4 regions of the Alkalihalophilus pseudofirmus genome follow, and region 1 is predicted to be linked to each of the others. Evidence: riboswitches for the same ligand, from Rfam matches in the RefSeq annotation. Region 1 holds a riboswitch; each other region holds the start of a gene.
The links. A riboswitch is a leader RNA that binds a small molecule or an ion and turns the genes downstream of it on or off. The one in region 1 is predicted to bind lysine.
Positions count from the first base shown of each region.

Region 2: linked by a shared signal. The riboswitch ahead of dapA (4-hydroxy-tetrahydrodipicolinate synthase) and the one ahead of lysA (diaminopimelate decarboxylase) in region 1 are both predicted to bind lysine.
Region 3: linked by a shared signal. The riboswitch ahead of PQ478_RS18370 (Na+/H+ antiporter NhaC family protein) and the one ahead of lysA (diaminopimelate decarboxylase) in region 1 are both predicted to bind lysine.
Region 4: linked by a shared signal. The riboswitch ahead of PQ478_RS16865 (aspartate kinase) and the one ahead of lysA (diaminopimelate decarboxylase) in region 1 are both predicted to bind lysine.

Region 1 is NZ_CP117835.1:1,356,957-1,361,314, forward strand. It holds gene spoVAEA (stage V sporulation protein SpoVABEA) at 1-591, shown strand, start outside; gene PQ478_RS07025 (spore germination protein) at 566-2,053, shown strand; lysine riboswitch at 2,164-2,338, shown strand; gene lysA (diaminopimelate decarboxylase) at 2,429-3,751, shown strand; gene PQ478_RS07035 (peptidylprolyl isomerase) at 4,354-4,358, shown strand, end outside.
Region 2 is NZ_CP117835.1:1,563,985-1,568,342, forward strand. It holds gene PQ478_RS08080 (M24 family metallopeptidase) at 1-409, shown strand, start outside; gene PQ478_RS08085 (DMT family transporter) at 596-1,504, shown strand; gene dapA (4-hydroxy-tetrahydrodipicolinate synthase) at 1,551-2,438, opposite strand; lysine riboswitch at 2,567-2,746, opposite strand; gene PQ478_RS08095 (aspartyl-phosphate phosphatase Spo0E family protein) at 2,838-3,002, opposite strand; gene PQ478_RS08100 (YhcN/YlaJ family sporulation lipoprotein) at 3,472-3,942, shown strand; gene PQ478_RS08105 (hypothetical protein) at 3,993-4,358, opposite strand, start outside.
Region 3 is NZ_CP117835.1:3,472,602-3,476,959, reverse strand. It holds gene PQ478_RS18380 (dihydrofolate reductase) at 1-388, shown strand, start outside; gene yunB (sporulation protein YunB) at 461-1,207, shown strand; lysine riboswitch at 1,276-1,452, shown strand; gene PQ478_RS18370 (Na+/H+ antiporter NhaC family protein) at 1,576-3,123, shown strand; gene PQ478_RS18365 (sodium-dependent transporter) at 3,464-4,358, shown strand, end outside.
Region 4 is NZ_CP117835.1:3,169,450-3,173,807, reverse strand. It holds gene uvrC (excinuclease ABC subunit UvrC) at 1-1,773, shown strand, start outside; lysine riboswitch at 1,848-2,036, shown strand; gene PQ478_RS16865 (aspartate kinase) at 2,185-3,432, shown strand; gene PQ478_RS16860 (YslB family protein) at 3,466-3,864, opposite strand; gene PQ478_RS16855 (TrkH family potassium uptake protein) at 4,067-4,358, shown strand, end outside.

The sequences.
Region 1 (4,358 bases):
TTAGAGAAAAAACAAAGGAAAGTCATATTGATTACCGATGGCGACGAACATGCGAAGCAAGCAGTTGAAAAAGTAGCTGTCGATATAGGAGGCAGGTGCATCAGTCATTCTTGGGGGAATCCAACTCATGTATCTGGAGAGGAGCTTGTTGAAATGATTCTTAGCACACCTTCAGATCCCGTTTTAGTTATGTTTGATGATTGCGGTTATCAATATGAGGGGCCAGGGGAGAGGGCGATGCGAGTGGTGGCCACTGATCCCAATATAGAGGTGCTAGGTGCCATTGCTGTTGCTTCCTCGACTCATTCATGCGAATGGGCAAAAGTAGATATAAGCATTGATCGTTACGGAGAGCTGACCGAGTATGGTGTAGACAAAGATGGGGTCGCTGACATGGAGATTGGCAGAATTAATGGAGATACTGTCTACATTCTAGATCAGCTTGATATCCCTTTTATTGTCGGGATAGGTGATATAGGAAAGATGGCAGGGCTTGATACGTTAAAAAAAGGCTGTCCGGTAACAAAACAAGCAGTTAATCTCATCTTAGAGAGGAGTGGCTACCGTGAGTCAAAAAAAGGAAATACATGAAGAACATTTTAGCCGGGATTTCACAAAAAATGAGACGCGGCTCAAAGAAAGGCTGGGGCTAGGTGAATCATTTGATGTAGGGGTTAGAACGTTATCCATCCTTGATCGCAAGACAAGCATCTATTTTGTAAATGGTTTAATTGATAGTCTTTACGTGATCGAATTAATGAAGGAATTGATGGACTTAGATGTTCGTCACCGTAAAACTCACAATATTAAAGAGGCGTTCAAAAACCATTTAACCCATGTTCAAGTAGAAGAAACGCATTCAATGGACAATGCGATTACGCAAATGCTCTCTGGCCTTATTTTTATCCTTGTAGAAGGAGAAGAAGAAGCTTTTGTTATTGATGTTCGTCAATATCCCGGCCGAGGACCAGAAGAGCCTGATACAGAGCGTGTTGTACGTGGAGCAAGAGATGGCTATACCGAAAATATTATCATTAATACTGCTCTAACTAGACGGAGAATCCGAGACGAGCGTCTTCGTAATGAAATTATGCAAGTCGGAGTACGCTCTAAAACAGACATCTGTGTCTCCTACATTGACGGCATTGCTGATCCTGTGTTGGTTGATATTATTAAAAAGGAACTCGAAGCGATTGAAATTGACGGACTTACGATGGCAGACAAAATTGTCGAAGAATATATAGTAAAGCAAGGGGCAAATCCATTTCCGCTCGTACGGTATACAGAGCGGCCTGATGTGGCAGCCACTCACTTGCTTGAAGGTCATATCATCATCATAGTTGATGCGTCGCCAAGTGTTATTATTGCACCGACCACATTGTTCCACCATGTTCAGCATGCTGAGGAGTATCGACAATCGCCAGCAGTAGGGACTTTTCTTAGATGGACACGTTTCATAGGGATATTCTTCTCTTTGTTTATTCTGCCGTTTTGGCTCCTGCTTGTAATGCAGCCAAGTCTTTTGCCTGCTGCACTTGAGTTTATCGGTCCTGAGGAAACGAATAATATACCGATGGTGCTGCAAATATTATTTGCCGAAATGGGGATTGAGCTCTTGAGGATGGCAGCTATTCATACCCCTTCTCCGCTTGCGACGGCACTAGGGTTAGTAGCTGCATTATTGATTGGTGAAATTGCTATACAAGTCGGCTATTTTACACCGGAAGTGATTTTATACGTGGCTCTAGGTGCAATTGGGATGTTTGCTACACCTAGTTATGAGCTTGGCGTTGCGCTTAGAATTACTAGGGTCATTCTCATTATTTTAGTAGCGTTCTTTAAGGTGCCTGGCCTTGTCATAGGTACGACGATCTTTGTTCTATTACTCGCCGGCCTCAAAACATTCAACAAGCCTTACTTGTGGCCGTTTATTCCGTTTGATCCGCCTGCTATTTGGCAGATACTTATTCGTTCTACTGTGCCTTCAGTTCGATGGCGTCCAAGTATCGTTAATCCGCAAGATCCGATTAAACAAAAACCTAGCGGAAGGTAAGGCTGAAGCGTTAAATACCTATATAAAAATGGCTTTCTCTCTCTATTTAGGGTTGATGACTTCTTCTTTGTGTGCTAAAGTAGTTACAACAATTTAATGAACCTCATGAATAATGGGGTAGAGGCGCAAAACGAATGAGTACAATTGGGGAGCTGATGGCTGGCTTAGAACCAAATGGAAAGGTCAATTTGCCGAAGCGCTTATTTTGCCATGAAATAAGTGCTGGGTCGTTTGTGAACAATGAACGAACTGTCACTACATTCGTAGTGGAGGACTATTCTAGAAGTGAGGTTACTCTTGCGCATATTAGGGCAGCTAGTGTAACAACATTAGCTGCTTTTTTTGTATAGACAGGAATAAAAGGAGAGAGATTCTATGTATATGCACGGTTCAAGTCTTATTAATGATAAAGGTCATCTAGAAATCGGCGGGGTCGATACAATTGAATTAGCAAATAAATACGGAACACCATTATTTGTATACGATGTTGCATTAATTAAAGAGAGAGCTGAACAGTTTCAGGAGGCATTTAGGGAAGAAGGTGTAAATTATCAAGTAGCCTATGCATCTAAAGCTTTCAGCTGTATTGCAATGTTTCAACTTGCTGATGAACTTGGGTTGAGTTTAGATGTTGTATCAGGCGGTGAGCTCTATACAGCGATTCAAGCGGGTGTACCGATGGAACGTATTCACTTTCACGGCAACAACAAAAGCTTAGCAGAGCTTGAAATGGCTGTGGAATCAGGAATTGGCTGTGTCGTTGTTGATAATTTCTATGAGTTAAAACAATTAGGACATATTTGTGCTCGTCATGATGTGAAAATGGATATCTTGCTTCGTATTACACCAGGTGTAGAAGCACACACGCATGATTATATTTCTACAGGACAAGAAGATTCAAAATTTGGTTTTGACCTAGAAAGCGGCCAAGTAGACCAGGCGATTCAATTATCACTACTAGATCCACATATTAATCTGCTCGGTATCCATTCACATATCGGCTCACAAATATTTGAGACGAGCGGCTTTGTAATGGCTGTTGAAAAAATCTTTGAATTTATTGAGAAATGGCGTGAAGAATTAGGATTTACCCCAAGCGTTCTTAATTTAGGGGGCGGATTTGGCATTCGTTACATTGAAGGTGATACGCCGCTGCCTGTTGGTGAGTATGTGAGAAAAATGGTTCATGTTATTAAAGAAAAGGCAGCTGCTCATCAAATGGAGATCCCTGAAATTTGGATTGAACCAGGTCGTTCACTAGTTGGGGATGCAGGTACTACTTTATATTCGATAGGTTCAAGAAAAGAAATTCCAAATGTTCGTCATTATTTATCTGTTGATGGTGGAATGAGTGACAATCTCCGTCCTGCACTTTATCAAGCGGAGTATGAAGGGATTCTTGCAAATCGTGCGGACGAGGAAGCGACAGAAACATTCTCTATTGCAGGGAAATGCTGTGAAAGTGGAGATATGTTAATTTGGGATCTTCCACTGCCAAGAGCATCACATGAAGATGTGTTAGCTGTATTCTGTACAGGTGCGTACGGCTATTCAATGGCTAATAACTATAACCGCATTCCAAGACCACCAGTTGTATTTGTAGAAAAAGGAGAAGCACAATTAGTTATTCAACGAGAATCATATGAAGATCTAGTTCGCCTTGACCTGCCATTAAAGCAAGTAATGAAACAGATGTAGGTTGGCGCAGACATGGGCGGCTTGGAAGTAGTCTCATCGCTTTGCTCCTGTGAGGCTGGCACTTAATGCTATTAAGACACCTCCCTGCAGTAGTGGCTGATCTCCGCTGCAGGTACTCGCTTTCCGCGGGCGGTCCGGGAGCCTCCTCGGGCTCTCTCCCTGTGGGATCTCCCTGGTCACGCGCATCCCGCTGGAGTCGGCGCCATCCACTCCAATCAACGGAGGAAGGATGTTGTAAGTGTTCCCATTTTATAAGCAACTGTTCAGCGATGTAGTCTTGGAAGATGAACCTTATAATGCCTGCTGTTTTATAATTTGAACTGGACCATAACTAAATCGCTCCACATCATAATTACAAAAAGTTATAACTTAGCGGATGAAATATACGCAGACTCATGTGTGGACTAGAGCAGGAGTGAGATACCGCAGGGCGAAGGCCCGAGGAAGCTCACCAACTCCCCACGGAAAGCGGAGTATATTTCAGAAGCGGATTATATGCACTTTATAACTCTTTTCGTATTTCTGTTTCAGCCTTTTCGATTTCACTTTCAGCTTGGAATCGTGTACAATAAGGTGAATCTTATCAATTGGAGGCTATACATATGAA
Region 2 (4,358 bases), 210 kb from region 1:
CCTTGCGCTAGGAGAAGCTCCTCATCATGTAAAGGAACTCTCAAAAGTGGTGCAGGAAGGAATTGAAAAAACGCTTGAGGTGATTGTACCGGGAATAACCGCTGAAGAAGTGGAGAGAACCTGGAGTGAGGCTATTGCTAAGTATGGTTATCAAAAGAGCTCACGCCTTGGCTATTCTATTGGAGCAAGTTTTCCTCCGGACTGGGGAGAGCATACTGTCAGTTTCCGAACAGGGGATAAATCGATTTTGAAACCGAATATGACATTCCACTTAATGCCTGGTATTTGGTATGAATCCTACGGAGTTGAGATTACAGAATCAATCTTAATTACTAAAAAAGGTGTGGAAGCACTGACTCAGTTTTCACGTGATTTATATGAAAAGCCAATTATTGAAACAGCATTATAAATAGTGTCAAAATAAATAAAGTGAGGCACTAGGGGTTCCTAGTGCTTCTTTCGTAATGCGAAAAAAATCAATGACGTTTTGATTGTCAGGTGGTAAGATACAATAATAAAGAAATAGAAAAAGCTAAAATAGAAAAAAGCTTTAATAGAAAATGAAGGGTAGGCGTGTGGAGTGGAGAGGCGAGCCTTGTTCCTTACATATGGATTAATGTTTTTAGTTATGGTGTCATGGGGATTAAATGTAGTCATGTTAAAGGTGTTAGTAGAAGCGTTCCCGCCGCAGACGATGACAGCATTTAGGATAATGACTGCAGGAGTGGTAACAGTATTAATTGTACTTTTTGGACGCTCATTCAGGACTCTTACAAAAAGTGAATGGATGTATATGCTGCTTGGGATGTTGTTTGGAGTTATTTTACACCATACGTTCCTTGCACAAGGATTAACGATGATTCATGCGTCTAATGCTGTCTTAATTTTAGCTTTGCTTCCTCTTACTACAGCCCTTTTTGCTGTATGGTTTCTAGGGGAGAGATTAACAAAGTGGCGCCTTTTGGGAATTGCCCTTGCGTTAATCGGGGTGTTGTTTATTCAGGGCGGAGCAGGGGTATTATCGGTTTCCCTTGGTGAAATTTATTTATTTGTTGCTATGGTCGTTCAAGCGATCAGTTTTATTTTTATTAAAAAAGCTACAGCTACACTAGATTCAAAGCAAGTAACTGGTATGATGCTGATCATTGGTTCTGCCGGCCTGTTTATCGTGAGCTTGATTGTAGAACCGCAAGGGGTTGCATCAATGGTAGGGGCACAGCCCTTTGTGTATGGGGTGTTTTTCTTTTCTGCCGTTGTAGCAACAGCCATTGGTCATTTTGTTTTTAATGCAGCCATTCAAAAAATTGGCGCTGGTCAGACAGCGATATTTAATAATTTTGTCCCGTTTTTTGGGCTTGTCTTTTCAGCCATCTTTCTCCAGGAAACGATACATATGTATCAATTAATTGGTTTTCTCTTTATTGTAGCCGGTGTGTTATTTGGTACGGGATATGCTGAGAGATATTGGGTCAGAAAAGTTCCTATTCATGAAAAAAGCATGTAGCCTTTGGGCTGCATGCTTTTTAATATTTATATCGTTGGCATTACCTTTAGCTCACAAAAAAGTTCATAGTAGGTTTAATGATACGTACAAGCTCTTGTTTTTGTTCAGCCGTTAGTGGAATAAGAGGCAATCTGACAGATCCTGTTTGAACGCCGTTTAATTCAAGGGCTGCTTTCACAGCTGTCGGATTAGGGGCCATAAACAATGTGTTCATAACAGGTAGAAGCTGGCGGTGCTGCATTGCTGCTGCTTGAACTTGTCCAGCTAAATAATTTTTAACCATTTGCTGCATTTGGCCTCCGACGATATGGGAGGCAACTGAGACGACACCTGTTCCACCAATTGCAAGAATTGGAAGTGTCAGGCTGTCATCACCGCTGTAAACAGAGAATCCTTCAGGTGCATGCTCAATGATTTCAGCAATGGCATCTAAGTCTCCGCTTGCTTCTTTAGTTGAGACAATATTTGGAACCTCCGCAAGGCGAAGAGTTGTTTCGACACTAAGCGTAACTGCACTGCGGCCAGGAATATTGTAGAGCATAACCGGCAGCTTTGTTGCTTCTGCAATCACTTTAAAATGTTGGTACAAGCCTTCTTGAGAAGGTTTATTATAATATGGTGCAACGAGCATAATTCCATCTACACCAATTTCTTCTGCTTGTTTTGTTAATTCAATTGAAGCTTTCGTATTATTCGAACCTGTTCCAGCAATCACTGGAACTTGTCCGCCAGCTTCTTCTACCACCGTTTTAAATAATACTAGTTTCTCTTCTGTTGACAGGGTAGGTGATTCTCCTGTTGTTCCCCCGACAACCAATGCATCGGAACCATTCTCAATGAGATATCTCACTAGTTTCTTTGTAGAGTCAACGCAAAATTCCCCTTGTTGATTAAATGGCGTTACCATTGCAGTAAGTATTCGTCCAAAATTCATTCTATTCACCCTCAATTCGTAATAATATCTTTCAAGTATGAGCGGGCTATGTGCCAAGGCACAAAAAAACAACAATGAGGGAGTCTCATTGTTGCATGGACATGTTGTGGCTGCACAATCATTCCAATGCGTGAGATAGCCCTCCATGCAGACAGTGCTGCATGACAGTCCTGTATTTGTTAAATACAGTCCCAGCGTAGAAAGAATGAGCATTTGTACGCTTCGGCAAATCCCCCTTTTAAAATGCATCAATGGAGCTCATTCTCCTCCGCATCTTTACTCATGACATTTGCGCCTCTACCCTCACTTCAGTATGTGAAGTAAAGATTATTGATTTTGTGAGTTAACCTTATCAAAACTTAAGGGGGATTGCAATGGATTTAATGAAAAATTTTCACTTTAGACACCTTTCATATCTGTCTCTGGATTTTGTTTAAATTGTACTTGGTTTAAAAGGTCATCAAGTTCTTGGCTGCATTTAACTGTTTGTGGAGACGTGAATCCGTATTTTTTTGCTAGCTTAAACATTTGTCTGCGCTTTAATTCAATTTTTATAGTTAGCATACCCTTCAACTCCAATTTTAAACTTTCGAAAGAAGACGGACTATTTTATTTTTTCTGAAGGGTCTTGTTGAAGTCATGTCTTTTTTCACACAAAGATTATTATACCCATTGCAGGAAAGTTGAAAAGTCATTCTTGCAAAGTAGTCATAATAAGTCGTTATTAGAAAAGGTTCGACAAACATCGCAAGAAGAAAAATGGGATTTATAGGATAACAAATGGATTGTTGTCTCATTTGGTAACAACAATTGAACTGATTTGGGTGTTTTTTTGTTTCTTCAGCGAAAAGTTTGCAAACACTAAGGCAAAGGAGGGAAAAGAATGAAAAGGATTGTCGTAACGATGCTCTTCTTAATCATCATGAGTGGATGCTCTATAGAACAAAAAGCTACATTAGGAGCGAACTCACATCGTGATCAGGGATACAGCGGGTAAGGTGTAGAGCGGGCGAGGAGTTTCGAAGGGCCTTTAATGGATATGATGGTTCCGGATGCTGCCCCGAAAGGCTTAACCGATTCAACAGCGAGGCTTACTACCCATTATGACTATGTTTCAGGCAACCGGGATTTAGGGATGAAGCATGAGGGTGTTAATCATATGGGCCGTAGAATTGAAAACAGCAGGCCTGGGATTTTAAGAGATAAGGTGAGATATTCTAATCGTACAAAACGGGATATGATTAGCGGTCAATCGATTTTAACTAAACAGCAAGGCCAAGATGATTTAAAGCAGACACTTGAAAACCTTGAAGAGGTAAATAAAGTATATATGCTATCAGATGATCAAACATTGGTCATAGGTGTTGCAGCAGATAACCAAAATCTTAAATCCCTGCAGGATATGATTGAAGGGATGGCAGAGAGCTATTACCCGAAACACGAAATTATAGTGACAAGCGATCGCCAGTTTCTAAGGAGAATGGAGCGATTGTCTCATCAATAAGGCATGCATCCGCATGCCTTATTTTTTTTCATCACAGGTTCCAAGAGAACTTAGTGAAACCCGTAGTCTTCTGATAAAGACATAAATTCACGTTCCATTGATTTATGGGAAATCATAATATTTTCATAATGGACACGGGCATTCAAGGCTTGTCTTGGGTCGACTGGTTCTCTCATGTCATCTATGACCCGCTCAAGGTCTGTTAATTCAGTGATAAACCCTATATGAATTTGGTGAAAGCCTTCAAATTCATGAGGGATACGTATGTTATGGAAGCGTTCACTGTTCTGTTTTATCGAATGGATCGTTGATAAAACAGAATGAAGTGAGTCTGCTTGAAATGAATCCTCTTGGAAAGTCGGAGCCAGGTCTTCTAATTGATTGATCGTTTGCTCTAGGTATACGCCTGCTTCTTT
Region 3 (4,358 bases), 2.0 Mb from region 1:
AGTTACTTCAGGGCATACCATTGTGATGGGGCGTAAAACGTATGAATCGATCGGCCGGCCTCTTCCAAAGCGCAGAAATGTGATCTTAACGAGAAATAAAGATTTCAACGCAGAGGGCTGTGAGGTCGTTCATCAATTAGAAGAAGTATTAGACATCGCCAAACAAGAAGAGGAATGTTTTATTATAGGTGGGGCCGAATTATTCAAGCTGTTTTGGAATGATACGGACCGCCTCTACATTACTCACATTGACGAAACCTTTGAAGGAGACACTTACTTCCCAAAAATAAAAGAAAGCGAGTGGGAGAAGGTATCCGATGAGGCAGGTACAGTCGATGAGAAAAACCTCTATCCTCATAGGTTTTGTACGTATGAGCGTAAAAAGTAATCAAGCATAATTAAATAGAAGTCAATTTGTCCCCCTTTGCTGCATATAGTTTTTGCAAAGGGGGTTTTCAACATGAGATTCGGCAAACGATCGAGACCCCGGAAAGGTCCCTTGCCATTTCGCTATGTACTGCTCTTATCCTTTTTAATCTTTGTTATTTTAACCGTCCAAGGCCTTTGGATCATTGAGAAAGGAATCAGACCGACGCTTGTTCATATTGCCACAACAGAAACGAGAGTCATTGCAACAAAAGCGATAAATGATGCGGTATCTAAAAAGATCGCATCAGACCTTAATCAAGAAGAGCTGTTTATTCGTGATGCTGATAATACAGTTCAGTTCAATACGCAAATGTACAACCGTATTCTCTCAGAAGCAACAAACCGCGTTCAGCGCCATCTAAAGGCGGTAGAACAAGGCGAGGCGTTTGATGTTTCGTTTGATAATGAAGAGGCTGTTACCTCAGACGGGGGAATTATATACACGATTCCGCTTGGGCAGGCAACGAATAATGCCTTACTTGCTCACCTAGGACCGCAAGTCCCTGTTCGTTTCTCGGCAATTGGCGATGTGAAAACCGATTTTAATATGAAGACATTTAACACGGGCATTAATAATACGACCATTTCCGTTAATTTTGATGTCGTGGTGGATGTGAAGATTGTCATTCCTTTTGCTACAAATACAGAAGCGATTAAGACGACAATTCCAGTTGGCCTCATTAACATTCAAGGAGAAGTTCCTGAATACTACGGCGGGAACGGCGGCAGTATGATTATACCAGCACCAGGTAATTCCTTAGGCGGTGGCGATAATTAACATTGTCAACCTTGTAAAACTATGATAAGATAATTCGGCAAACTTAATATGAAGTTGCCTCATCAACATGGTGGGGTAGAGGCGCGAATGCAGATAAGTACACACTTGGAGGATGACAACGTAGAGAAGTGTGAAAAGGATCATTTGCCGAAGTGGAAAAGAGGAGTCAGACCTTTTCTGCTGGGGTTGCATTGAAGAAGTGTAACACTGTCACAGTCAATAGACTGTGGAGAACTACTGTTGTGATGGGGATACCTGTGCTTATTAAGCCGATAATGGGTAGCCATTATCGGCTTTTTTTATACTCTTTTATCCGAGTATAGGATGCATCCCTGTATCAACAAACTCAAAAAAGGGGGATGGACCGAATGGAAGGTTCAATTTTATCGCTGCTGCCACCAATACTAGCACTTGCGATGGTTATCTTAACTAGACGCGTACTATTATCACTTGGTGTCGGTATTATCGTCGGTGCACTAATGTTAAACGGGTATAATCCTGTTGATAGTGTAGCTGAAATTGTATCAATTGTTGCGGCAATCTTTGTCGTAGACGGCGCTATTAATGATTGGGAACTTTATATTATCTTTTTCCTATTACTGCTTGGTATGATGGCGGCGCTCGTTACTCGTTCTGGAGGGAGCCGTGCGTTTGGAGAATGGGCATTAAAGCGTGTCAAAACTCGTGTTGGCGCACAGCTTGTAACAGTGATGTTAGGGATTATTATCTTTATCGATGATTATTTCAACAGCTTAACAGTAGGTAACGTGTCTAGACCATTAACAGACCGTCACCGTGTATCTCGTGCAAAGCTTGCTTACTTGGTTGACTCTACAGCAGCACCTATGTGTGTTATCGCACCAGTATCAAGCTGGGGAGCATACATCATTACAATTATTGCCGGCATTTTAGCTACACATGGTGTGACGCAGTATGAAGGCTTACAAGCGTTCATGCTGATGGTTCCGATGAACATTTATGCACTAGTTGCTATCGGGCTGGTTCTAGCGGTTGTATTCTTTAAGCTTGATTTTGGAGCAATGAGAGTACATGAAGAGCGTGCATTTAAAACTGGTGAGCTTGTTGACCCTGATTCTGGTGCAATTCCAGGAGATCAAGAAGATCTTAAAGTTAGTGATAAAGGCCGTGTCGGCGATCTTGTATGGCCGATTGTTGCTTTAGTTTTAGGAACAGTTGCTTTTATGATTATTACAGGTATTCAAGCATCAGAAGGTGCCGCAACCATTCTTTCTACATTTGAAAATACTGATGTAGCATCATCATTATTATATGGTGGTATTATCGGTTTTGCAGTGGCTCTTGTGCTCAATATTGTTAAGAAAACCGAAGCAAGTGACCTTGGTGCAACGATTTGGGCCGGGATTAAATCGATGCTTCCAGCGATCTATATTTTACTATTTGCATGGACGATTATTTCAATCATCGGCGACTTAGGAACAGGTCAATATCTAGCTTCTCTTGTAGATGGCAATATTCACCCAATGTTCTTACCTGCAATCCTTTTCTTAATTGCTGGATTTGCAGCATTTTCAACGGGTACATCATGGGGTACATTCGGGCTGCTTCTTCCTATTGCTGGAGAGATGGCCGCTGTTATTGATATCACAATGATGCTTCCAATGCTTGCAGCCGTTCTTGCAGGTGCAATCTTTGGAGATCATTGTTCACCAATCTCAGATACGACAATTTTATCTTCTACAGGAGCAGGAAGTCATCATATTGACCACGTAGTCACGCAGCTTCCGTATGCGATTGTGGCTGCCGTTATTACATTGATATCCTACCTTGTACTAGGTGCGACAGGAAGTGTGCTTCTAACGCTTGCTGCAGCTCTTGTATTATTAGTAATCACAGTTCTTATATTGAAAAAGTTATCAACACCGATCGAGTCCTAAAGAAAAGGCTTCTGCTGCCAAGCAGAAGCCTTTTTTGGATCATATTGCCTAATTCCTATACATTTTTTGAGAAAACCTTCGAAAAATGTGACAATTTCCTTAAAATTATTTTGACAAACACCAAGCAAATCATTATAATCAAAAAGTGAATAGTCAGATAACTCTAAAAAATGGAGGGGTTACAAAAACGGATACTACTACACGTTGATGCACTAAATAGACTTGTCGAAATAATTGTCAAATAATTTTGATAAAAAATATTTTAGTGCGGCTACTATTTACAGAATCTTTTGAATACAATTTAAGGAACTTAGTTCACAACAGAGAGGAGTTATCGACGATGGCTAGAGAGCAATGGGGAACACGAGCAGGATTTATTTTAGCAGCGATCGGTTCAGCAGTCGGTTTGGGTAACATTTGGCGTTTCCCTTATGTAGCGTATGAAAATGGTGGGGGAGCATTCTTTTTACCTTATCTTTTTGCACTATTAACAGCGGGAATTCCGCTACTTATTATGGAGTTTACATTAGGGCACAAGTATCGTGGCTCTGCACCGCTTTCATATGCTAGGTTAAACAAAAAAGCCGAATGGATCGGCTGGTGGCAGGTAGCGATTGCCTTTGTTATTTCCACTTACTATGCAGTTATTATTGCTTGGGCGATTGCCTACACGTATTTTGCTTTCAATCAAAGCTGGGGAGAAGATACCGGCGGATTTTTAATGGGAGAGTACTTGCAGCGTATTGACTTATCAGGCGGTGCGTTAGGTGAAGTTGGTTCCCTTGTACCGGGTGTATTCATTCCGTTATTAGTTGTATGGGCCGTAACGTTAGGCGTATTATTTAAAGGGGTTAAACGCGGTATTGAAATGGCCAACCGTATCTTTATCCCGATGTTACTTGTCATGTTCTTATTAATTGTTATTCGCGCGTTAACGCTTGAAGGAGCAATGGTTGGTTTAGATGCATTCTTTGCACCAAACTGGAGCGAGATCATGTCCCCTGGTGTATGGGTTGCAGCTTACGGACAAATTTTCTTTAGTTTATCGATTGCCTTTGCGATTATGATTACCTACTCAAGTTATCTTGGGAAGAAATCAGATATTAACAACAATGCCTTTATTACAGGCTTTAGTAACTCGAGCTTTGAGTTATTAGCAGGTATCGGGGTTTTCGCAGCATTAGGTTTCATGGCGACAGCATCTGGTGTCGGCGTTGATGAAGTAGCAAGTGCAG
Region 4 (4,358 bases), 1.8 Mb from region 1:
AATTACCTGAAGGAAAAGCTAGCGGTCTTGCCTGATCAGCCTGGCTGTTATTTAATGAAAGATCGTCAAGGAACCATTATCTATGTAGGGAAAGCAAAGGTTTTGAAAAATCGAGTGCGATCTTATTTTACTGGTTCTCATGATGCGAAAACACAACGGCTTGTTAGTGAGATTGTGGACTTTGAATATATTATGACCTCATCAAATATCGAGGCGCTTATTCTCGAGATGAACTTAATAAAAAAACATGACCCAAAATACAATGTCATGTTAAAAGATGATAAATCGTATCCGTATTTAAAAATAACAAATGAAGAACATCCGCGGTTGATTACAACAAGAAACATAAAAAAAGACGGCGGGAAGTATTTTGGTCCTTATCCTAATGCAGGAGCGGCTAACGAGACGAAAAAGTTATTAGACCGCTTATATCCATTGCGTAAATGCAGAACGATGCCCGATAAAGTGTGTTTATATTATCATATCGGTCAATGTTTAGCGCCGTGTGTTTATGAGGTCACAAAAGAGCAAAACCAAGAGATGGTTCAAGAAATCACTAAATTTTTGCGTTCAGGTCATGATGAGATTAAAGAAGATCTTACAGAGAAGATGATGAAAGCCTCAGAAGAGTTGAATTTTGAGCGGGCCAAAGAATTAAGAGATCTATTGCAGCATATGGATCAAGTCAGAGAAAAGCAAAAGATGACCATTAATGATCATATTAATCGAGATGTATTTGGCTTTGCTTATGATAAAGGCTGGATGTGCGTGCAGGTGTTCTTTATACGTCAAGGAAAGCTGATCGAGCGTGATGTGTCGATTTTTCCATTTTATAAAGAAGCTAAGGATGATCTGCTTACATTTGTAGGGCAGTTTTATCTTCAAAAAGATCATATTAAGCCAGCGGAAATACTCCTGCCAGAAGAGGTAGATCGTGAATTGGTTGAACAATTATTAGAAGTGAAGACAGCTCATCCGAAACGAGGTAAGAAAAAGGAGCTGCTGGATTTAGCCAACCAGAATGCATCTTTTGCGCTAAAAGAAAAGTTTTCTTTAATTGAGCGGGATGAAGATCGAACGATCAAAGCAGTAGAACGATTAGGAGAAGCGATGGGGATTGCAACTCCTTATCGCATAGAAGCTTTTGATAACTCAAACATTCAAGGAACAGATCCTGTCTCCGCAATGGTGACCTTTTTAGATGGGAAACCAAGCCGCAAAGATTACCGGAAATACAAGATCAAGACAGTGACAGGTCCAGATGATTACGGTTCAATGCGCGAGGTTGTAAAAAGGCGCTATGTGAGGCTGCTGCAAGAAGAAAGACCGCTGCCTGATTTAATTGTCATTGATGGAGGAAAAGGTCAGATTGCTTCTGCGCAAGAAGTAATCGAAGATGAATTAGGGCTCTCTATACCGGTTTGCGGACTTGCTAAAGATGAAAAGCACCGTACCTCACAATTATTAATGGGCGACCCTCCGGTAGTCATTCCGTTAAAAAGAGACAGCCATGAATTTTATTTACTTCAAAGAATACAAGATGAGGTTCACAGGTTTGCGATTACCTTTCATAGACAAACAAGGTCAAAAACCTTCTTTCAATCTGTGCTTGATGAGATCCCTGGTGTAGGAGAGAAACGAAAACGCCAGCTGCTCAAGCATTTTGGGTCCGTGAGAAAAATGAAGGAAGCGACGATTGAAGAATTAGCAGTAGAAGGGGTGCCAAAGAACGTAGCAGAAGCTATATATGAAAAGCTGCATGAGAAAGATTAAATTTCTTGTTGCAACATACGTTATCCTCTGCTAGAATGAAAAACAATTAAATATGCCGCACTTCAAAACAATGAAGTGATGGTAGAGGAGCGAAAACCATTAGTAAGCCAGTCGAGAACGATGAGGTTCTTTGACACTGGTTAAAAGGGGAATTCGCCGAAGTTTGTATAGACCTCATAACTATACATGCTGGACTTATCTCGAATAGGGGTAAGGCTGTCACTTGACTATACCCAATAGTCTTGTGGAGAACTATCTCACGTGAGAAAGGGAGTAGTGTGGTACCTGTACGGTATGACAAGCAACGGTGAGGGGTTTTCCTTATTGTTGCTTTTTTTGTACGCAAAAAGGTATAACACATCCAGTCGATCAAAAGAATCGCGCGTGAAGAGATTGAGAGGATGAGGCGAAATGGCAAGGATTGTACAAAAATATGGCGGAACTTCAGTTGGTTCTGTAGAAAAAATTGAAAATGTTGCAGACCGTGTTACACGAGCAGCAGAGGCAGGGAGTGAGTTGATTGTTGTCGTTTCAGCGATGGGGAAGTCAACGGATCAGCTTGTCAGTTTAGCAAGTGATATTACGGATCATCCAAGTAAGAGAGAAATGGATATGCTTTTATCCACGGGAGAACAAGTGACGATCTCCTTACTTACAATGGCACTCTTAAAGCGCGGGGTAGATGCCGTATCTTATACAGGCGGTCAGGCAGGTATTTTAACAGAAGCATCTCATGGAAATGCAAGAATACAAGAAATTGATTCAGAACGGTTAACAAATCAGCTTGAAGCAGGCAAAGTACTAGTTGTGGCAGGTTTTCAAGGTGTAACAGAAGATGGCAGCATTACAACACTTGGAAGAGGCGGTTCAGATACAACAGCGGTTGCGCTGGCTGCAGCTGTAGGGGCAGACCGTTGTGAGATTTATACAGATGTAACCGGAGTATTTACGACGGACCCACGTTATGTGAAGAAGGCACGTAAACTGCAGGCGGTATCTTATGATGAAATGTTAGAGATGGCAAACTTAGGAGCAGGTGTACTTCATCCAAGAGCGGTAGAGTTTGCGAAAAATTATGAAGTTCCATTAATGGTTGCATCAAGCATGGTAGAAGAAACGGGAACAATGATTGAGGAGGAAGTTACAGTGGAGAAAAATTTAATCGTAAGAGGGATTGCATTTGAGAATGATGTTACAAAAGTAACAGTTGCAGGTCTGCCAAACCGTATGGATACCCTGCCAAAACTATTTTCTATTTTATCAAGCAACGGAGTAAATGTAGATATCATTATTCAAAACCAATACGACGAAGATCATGTAAATATCTCATTCTCTATTACTCAATGCTCACTGAAAGAAACAGTAGCACGCTTAGAGCAAGCAAAGAATGAACTTGAATTTGAACACTTATATCATGAAGAAGATCTTGCAAAAGTATCGATAGTAGGGTCAGGCATGATTTCAAACCCGGGTGTGGCTGCTACAATGTTTGAGGCCCTAGCTAAAAATGAAATATTTATTAAAATGGTCAGCACATCTGAGATTAAAGTGTCGGCTGTTGTATCTGAAGACGATATGGTGATGGCAGTTGAGGTCTTACATGATGCGTTTAAATTAGACGAAGTACATGAAGAAGAACAAGCGGCACAATTAGTATAAAGGAAAAAGCGATGCACTCATGCATCGCTTTTTTTACGCTTCAATCGTGTCATGCAGATCGGACTCGACTTGAATATGAATAATCCCTTTTTTCTTTGTCTGAGTAGCAGCAGTATAAGAGGACAGCCATGTTTCTACTTGCTGGGCTAGAAATCCTGCCTCTAATTGATAACTGCGGTCATCGTTTTTATCCATCCATTCACCGCGAAGCTCAAATACCCGTTCTTGCTTTTTTTCTTTTACTAATGACAGGGTACCCCAATTTGCTTTTTCAAAAAAATCGATGGTTTCCTCGATTGTATGTAACGGGTACTTGCGAGCAAGGGCTTTTCCAACCCAGTACAAAATAGAGTCATGCTCTTGCCCGAAGACCTCCTTTAAAATATCATTTCTAAGTAAATCGTAACCGAATGTCTCGTCTCTAAATTCCATGTAGAAAAACACCTCTCCTCTTCTTATATTATAAAAGGTCTCTTTCTAGCTGTCCAAATGAATATAGAAGGAATCTCAGAAGTATTGGGAGGTAATCGTAGGGAAATATAAGGAAAAGTGCTTACTTTTTTCCTAGCGCTTATAGTTTCTCTAATACGGAAATGGTATACTTAAGCGCGAATGAATACGGAGGTACTACACGATGAAATTAGGGTTAAGTCAATTTCTTTCCCCCTTTAGGGTTATTATCATTTCTTATATCATAGCAATGATTGTCTTTAGTATCCTTCTTTATCTACCTATCTCACATAAAGAAGGAGTCGACCTTACATTCTCTGAAGCGTTATTTACGTCTGTAAGTGCGGTAAGTGTGACTGGGTTAACGGTGGTAAATGTGTCAGAGACGTATAGTTATATCGGTGTATTCTTTCTTGCATTGGCTATTCAGCTTGGCGGAATTGGCATTATGACACTAGGCACATTTGTATGGATGC